DNA from 2 places in the Streptomyces sp. NPDC021093 genome. Region 1 is predicted to be linked to the other one. Evidence: predicted binding sites of a transcription regulator. Region 1 holds the regulator's gene; the other holds the start of a gene.
The links. The regulator HrcA, encoded in region 1, represses chaperone genes, less so after heat shock. The targets are predictions, from matches to a motif close to TTNGCACTCNGNNNNNCNGAGTGCNAA.
Positions count from the first base shown of each region.

Region 2: a site for HrcA is predicted at 1,512-1,538, ahead of groL (chaperonin GroEL). Genes of this name have one in related genera too.

Region 1 covers NZ_JBIRQJ010000006.1:239,902-243,308, reverse strand. Annotated here, with positions in the region: gene ACH4SP_RS20210 (DUF3097 domain-containing protein) at 1-96, opposite strand, end outside; gene ACH4SP_RS20205 (MBL fold metallo-hydrolase) at 131-862, opposite strand; gene hrcA (heat-inducible transcriptional repressor HrcA) at 1,034-2,050, shown strand; gene dnaJ (molecular chaperone DnaJ) at 2,051-3,187, shown strand.
Region 2 covers NZ_JBIRQJ010000019.1:36,315-39,721, reverse strand. Annotated here, with positions in the region: gene thrC (threonine synthase) at 1-359, shown strand, start outside; gene ACH4SP_RS40700 (MoaD/ThiS family protein) at 400-675, shown strand; gene ACH4SP_RS40695 (cold-shock protein) at 1,117-1,320, shown strand; gene groL (chaperonin GroEL) at 1,669-3,291, shown strand.

The sequences.
Region 1 (3,407 bases):
CACCTCCTCCACCACCAGGTCGTGATCGGCGGGGAGTTCGGGGGCGGGCGTCGACTTCTTCCAGGGCGGGGTGAAGTCGGGGCTGTAGCTGCGCATGCGGCTGACGCTACGACACGTGCACGAGGGGCAGCTAGGAGGCCCTGAAACGGCGTGCCAGCGCGTCGCGTTGGGCCCGTACGAACGCCGCGTCCACCGCGGCACCGTGCCCCGGCACGTACACGGCGTCCTCGCCGCCCAGAGAGAGGAGCCGGTCCAGTGCCTCGGGCCACCGCCCACCGACCGCGTCAGTGCCCGCCTGCGGCTCCCCCGACTCCTCCACCAGGTCCCCGCAGAAGACGACCTCGGGGCCGCCCTCCAGGCCCGGCACGAGGGCCACCAGGTCGTGGCCGCTGTGCGCGGGGCCCAGGTTGGCGAACAGGACGCTGCGCCCGCCGCCCAGGTCGAGGGTCCGCTCGTCGGAGACCAGGTGGTGCGGGGCGGCCAGCAGCTCCGCGGCCTCGACGGCGGCGTCCGGCGCCACTCCGTGACGTACCGCGTCGGTGGAGATCGACTCCCGTTGCGAGACGAGCAGCGTGTCCATGCCGACCGCCGCGAACACCTCGACGCCCGCGAAGACGCCCGACCCCAGCACATGGTCGAAGTGGGGATGGCTGAGCGCGAGATGCGTCACTCTGCGGCCGAGCAACGACTCGGCCTGCAGCCGGATCCCGGCGCCCTCGCGAAGCGACGACCCCGTGTCGTACAGAAGCGCTCCCTGCCCGCCCGCCACCAGGCCGATCGTCGCGTCCCAGCCCGGCAGCCGGCGCCTGCCGACACCCGGAGCGAGACGTTCCCAGCCGGCCTCTTCCCATCGCATCTCCATACCGTGACGCTAGCGTGAGCCGCCGCCCTTGCCCGGGCAGCACCCCGCCGCCGTACACTGGCCCGACAATCGCTGGCACTCGCAGACGGGGAGTGCCAGGCAGAGTGCCGGGGTATCAGCCCCGCACGCCCGATCTGCACCAGGGAACATCACGGCTTGGAGGTGTGCGCGATGCTCAGTGAACGCAGACTTGAAGTGCTGCGCGCCATCGTCCAGGACTATGTCGGCACGGAGGAGCCCGTCGGCTCCAAGGCCCTCACCGAGCGGCATCAGCTCGGTGTTTCCCCGGCCACCGTGCGCAACGACATGGCGGCCCTGGAGGACGAGGGGTTCATCGCCCAGCCGCACACCAGTGCCGGGCGGATCCCCACGGACAAGGGCTACCGGCTGTTCGTCGACCGGCTGGCCGGGGTCAAGCCCCTGTCCACGCCGGAGCGGCGGGCGATCCAGAGCTTCCTGGACGCCTCCCTCGACCTCGACGACGTCGTCGCCCGTACGGTGCGGCTGCTCGCGCAGCTGACCCGGCAGGTGGCCGTCGTCCAGTACCCGTCGCTGACGCGGTCGACGGTGCGCCACGTGGAGCTTCTGTCGCTGGCGCCCGCCCGGCTGATGCTGGTGCTGATCACCGACACCGGCCGGGTCGAGCAGCGGATGATCGACTGCCCGGCGCCGTTCGGCGAGATGTCCCTCGCGGACCTGCGGGCCCGGCTCAACAGCCGGGTCGTGGGCCGCAGGTTCGCCGATGTGCCGCAACTGGTGCAGGAACTTCCCGAGTCGTTCGAACCGGAGGACAGGGGAACCGTTTCGACGGTTCTCGCGACTCTTCTGGAAACACTTGTGGAAGAGACCGAGGAACGGCTGATGATCGGCGGAACCGCCAATCTCACCCGCTTCGGCCACGACTTCCCGCTCACCATCCGCCCCGTACTGGAGGCGCTGGAGGAGCAGGTCGTCCTGCTGAAGCTGCTCGGCGAGGCCACGGAGTCAGGCATGACCGTACGTATCGGTCATGAGAATGCTCACGAGGGACTCAGTTCTACGTCCGTGGTCGCAGTCGGCTACGGTTCGGGCGACGAGGCAGTCGCCAAGCTAGGCGTGGTCGGACCGACCCGCATGGACTACCCCGGAACGATGGGAGCGGTACGCGCAGTGGCACGTTACGTCGGACAGATCCTGGCGGAGTCGTAAGTGGCCACGGACTACTACGCCGTACTCGGCGTGCGCCGCGACGCTTCCCAGGACGAAATCAAGAAGGCGTTCAGGCGTCTTGCGCGTGAGCTTCACCCGGATGTGAATCCGGACCCGAAGACTCAGGAGCGCTTCAAGGAGATCAACGCCGCCTACGAGGTGTTGTCGGACCCGCAGAAGAAGCAGGTCTACGACCTCGGCGGCGACCCGCTGTCGGCCTCCGGCGGAGGCGGCGCGGGCGGCTTCGGCCAGGGTGGCTTCGGAAACTTCTCCGACATCATGGACGCCTTCTTCGGTACGGCGTCCCAGCGCGGCCCGCGTTCGCGCACCCGCCGCGGCCAGGACGCCATGATCCGGCTGGAGATCGACCTCAACGAGGCGGCCTTCGGCACCACCAAGGAAATCCAGGTCGACACGGCTGTCGTCTGTACGACCTGCAGCGGCGAGGGCGCGGCCCCCGGCACCGCCGCGCAGACCTGTGACATGTGTCGCGGTCGCGGTGAGGTCTCGCAGGTCACCCGGTCGTTCCTCGGCCAGGTCATGACCTCGCGGCCCTGCCCGCAGTGCCAGGGCTTCGGCACGGTCGTGCCGACGCCGTGCCCGGAGTGCGCCGGCGACGGCCGCGTCCGGTCGCGTCGCACGCTCACGGTGAAGATCCCGGCAGGTGTCGACAACGGCACCCGCATCCAGCTCGCGGGCGAGGGCGAGGTCGGCCCCGGCGGCGGCCCCGCCGGCGACCTCTATGTGGAGATCCACGAGCTGGCGCACCCCACCTTCCAGCGGCGCGGCGACGACCTGCACTGCACGGTGACCATCCCGATGACGGCGGGCGCGCTCGGCACCAAGGTGCCGCTGGAGACGCTCGACGGGGTCGAGGAGATCGACATCAGGCCCGGTACGCAGTCGGGCCAGTCGGTGCCGCTGCACGGGCGCGGCGTGACACACCTGCGCGGTGGCGGTCGCGGCGACCTGATCGTGCACGTCGAGGTGCTGACGCCGTCGAAGCTGGACCCGCAGCAGGAGGACCTGCTGCGCCAGCTGGCGAAGCTGCGCGGCGAGGAGCGGCCCACGGGGCAGTTCCAGCCGGGGCAGCAAGGGCTCTTCTCGCGGTTGAAGGACGCTTTCAACGGGCGCTGAGCAGCGGGTGCCGGGGCTGCTGGGGGTCCGGGGGTCGTCCCCCGGGGCGCACAGTCAGCCGGGGCAGCAGGGGCTCTTCTCACGGTTGAAGGACGCTTTCAACGGGCGGTAGTTCTCGTCCCTGCGGTGGGCATCCGCTGTCGTCCGTGCGAAACGGGGTCGGACCATCGGGTCCGGCCCCGTTCTCGTTCGATTCGGCGGGTCGGCCCGGGCGTGAAAC
Region 2 (3,407 bases), on a different contig from region 1:
AGCCGAACACCATCGCCAAGTCCCTGGCCATCGGCAACCCGGCGGACGGCCCGTACGTCCTGGACATCGCCCGCCGTACGGGCGGCGCGGTCGAGGACGTGAACGACGAGCAGGTCGTCGACGCGATCAAGCTGCTGGCCCGCACCGAGGGCATCTTCGCGGAGACCGCGGGCGGCGTGACCGTCGGCGTCACGAAGAAGCTCATCGAGGCCGGTCTGCTCGACCCGACACTGACCACCGTCGTGCTCAACACGGGCGACGGCCTCAAGACGCTGGACGCGGTGGCCCCGACCACCGGCCCTTCCGCGACCATCCGCCCGAGCCTGGACGCGTTCCGCGACGCCGGCCTGGCCCGCTGACCATCTCGTCGAGTACGTACGCAACGGAAGGCTGAACACCATGAGCGTCAAGGTCCGCATCCCCACCATCCTCCGCACGTACACCGGCGGCGAGTCCGAGGTCGCCGCCGAGGGCGCCACCCTGGCCGAGGTCATCGCCGACCTGGAGAAGAACCACACGGGCATCGCCGCCCGCGTCCTGGACGACCAGGGCAAGCTGCGCCGCTTCGTGAACGTGTACGTGAACGACGACGACGTGCGCTTCGAGAGCGGCCTGGAGACGGCCACGCCGGACGGTGCGGGCGTCTCGATCATTCCGGCCGTCGCCGGCGGCTGAGCCTTCGGGGCGCTCTGCCCAAAGATCTCTGCCCAAAGATCTCTGCGTTAACGGAAGTTGCCCCCTCCGCTCACAAGCGGAGGGGGCAATTCTGCATGGTTGAAAGGGGTAGAGTAGGGGAAGGCCCGCTCTCCGCCTGTGCCCCGAGCATATGAGAACGAGAGAAGATGCGGCCCGCGCGTTCGAGCCTTTTGCCGCCGAAGCGCACACTATGTCCGGCCCGACTTGCCCCGGAATCAAGGCAGTTGACCGATCCGGCCGTTCAGGCGTACCCAGAATTCTCGTCCGATTGACCTGTTGCAGAGGGCAGTTGGGCGGATACATTCAGCCGCGGTCGACGCGCTTCGGCGCACACCTTCCGCGTTCCTGTCGGCGGGTGGGGTCTGACCCGGGGCCGCGAAGTGCGGTCCCGCGCAAGGGCCAGTAATAGGGGAGTTAGGCATGGCTCAGGGCACCGTCAAGTGGTTCAACGCGGAGAAGGGGTACGGCTTCATCGCGGTCGACGGTGGTGCGGATGTTTTCGTCCACTACAGCGCGATCCAGATGGACGGCTACCGCACCCTTGAAGAGGGTCAGCGAGTCGAATTCGAGATCTCGCAGGGCCAGAAGGGTCCGCAGGCGGACATGGTCAAGCTCGCCGTCTGAATCTCGGCGCGATCGGCCACCGACGCACTACTCAGCGACTCACGCACCAAGGGCTCGTATCCCCTCACAGGGGTACGGGCCCTTGCTGCGTCCGGCGTAGGACGTCCCGCATCCGGCGTACAGCGTGCTGCGCGCGCCAAGAACTGTGGTAGCCGCTTGCACTCGCAGGGGTCGAGTGCTAATCATTGGCGTTAGCACTCTCCCAGTGAGAGTGACAGAACTTGGACCAGGTTCGGTGAGGCCGAGCGGTGTCGGGGTAAGGAATCCCGGGCATTGCGAAGCCGTCCGTCGCGGGCATCGAACCCCCGGTCCGGAGAAATCCACCCCGTCCTGGGAGGACCACTTCACATGGCCAAGATCATCGCGTTCGACGAGGAGGCCCGGCGCGGCCTCGAGCGTGGCATGAACCAGCTCGCCGACGCCGTCAAGGTCACCCTTGGCCCCAAGGGCCGCAACGTCGTCCTTGAGAAGAAGTGGGGCGCCCCCACGATCACCAACGACGGTGTCTCCATCGCCAAGGAGATCGAGCTCGAAGACCCGTACGAGAAGATCGGCGCCGAGCTCGTCAAGGAGGTCGCGAAGAAGACGGACGACGTCGCCGGTGACGGTACGACCACCGCGACCGTCCTCGCGCAGGCGCTGGTCCGCGAGGGTCTGCGCAACGTCGCCGCGGGTGCCAACCCGATGGCCCTGAAGCGTGGCATCGAGAAGGCCGTCGAGGCCGTCTCCGCCGCCCTCCTGGAGCAGGCGAAGGATGTCGAGACCAAGGAGCAGATCGCTTCGACGGCCTCCATCTCCGCCGCCGACACTCAGATCGGCGAGCTCATCGCCGAGGCGATGGACAAGGTCGGCAAGGAAGGCGTCATCACGGTCGAGGAGTCGCAGACCTTCGGCCTGGAGCTTGAGCTCACCGAGGGCATGCGCTTCGACAAGGGCTACATCTCGGCGTACTTCGCGACCGACATGGAGCGCATGGAGTCGGCGCTGGACGACCCGTACATCCTGATCGTCAACAGCAAGATCGGCAACGTGAAGGACCTCCTTCCGCTGCTGGAGAAGGTCATGCAGTCCGGCAAGCCGCTGCTGATCATCGCCGAGGACGTCGAGGGCGAGGCGCTCTCCACCCTCGTCGTCAACAAGATCCGTGGCACGTTCAAGTCCGTCGCCGTCAAGGCCCCGGGCTTCGGCGACCGCCGCAAGGCCATGCTGAACGACATCGCCATCCTCACGGGCGGCACGGTCATCTCCGAGGAGGTCGGCCTCAAGCTGGAGAACGCCGGTCTCGACCTGCTCGGCCGCGCCCGCAAGGTCGTCATCACCAAGGACGAGACGACCATCGTCGACGGTGCCGGTGACAGCGAGCAGGTTGCCGGTCGCGTCAACCAGATCCGCGCCGAGATCGAGAACAGCGACTCGGACTACGACCGCGAGAAGCTCCAGGAGCGCCTGGCGAAGCTCGCGGGCGGCGTGGCCGTCATCAAGGCCGGTGCCGCGACGGAGGTTGAGCTCAAGGAGCGCAAGCACCGCATCGAGGACGCCGTTCGCAACGCGAAGGCCGCCGTCGAAGAGGGCATCGTCGCCGGTGGTGGCGTCGCCCTCCTCCAGGCCTCGGCCGTCTTCGAGAAGCTGGAGCTCACGGGCGACGAGGCGACCGGCGCCAACGCCGTGAAGCTCGCGCTGGAGGCCCCGCTCAAGCAGATCGCCGTCAACGGTGGTCTTGAGGGTGGCGTCGTCGTGGAGAAGGTCCGCAACCTGCCCATCGGTCACGGCCTGAACGCCGCCACCGGTGAGTACGTCGACATGATCGCCGAGGGCATCCTGGACCCGGCGAAGGTCACGCGCTCCGCCCTCCAGAACGCCGCGTCGATCGCCGCGCTGTTCCTCACCACCGAGGCCGTCATCGCCGACAAGCCCGAGAAGGCCGGCGCTGCCGCCCCGGGTGGCATGCCGGGCGGGGACATGGACTTCTAAGTCCTGCTCCCTCTGCATGACGCAGTAGGTACTGCTTGACGCAGTAGGTACGTCCACTGGGGCGGTACCCCTTCGGGGGTGCCGCCCCAGTGGCGTTTTACGGGTTTTACAGGTTT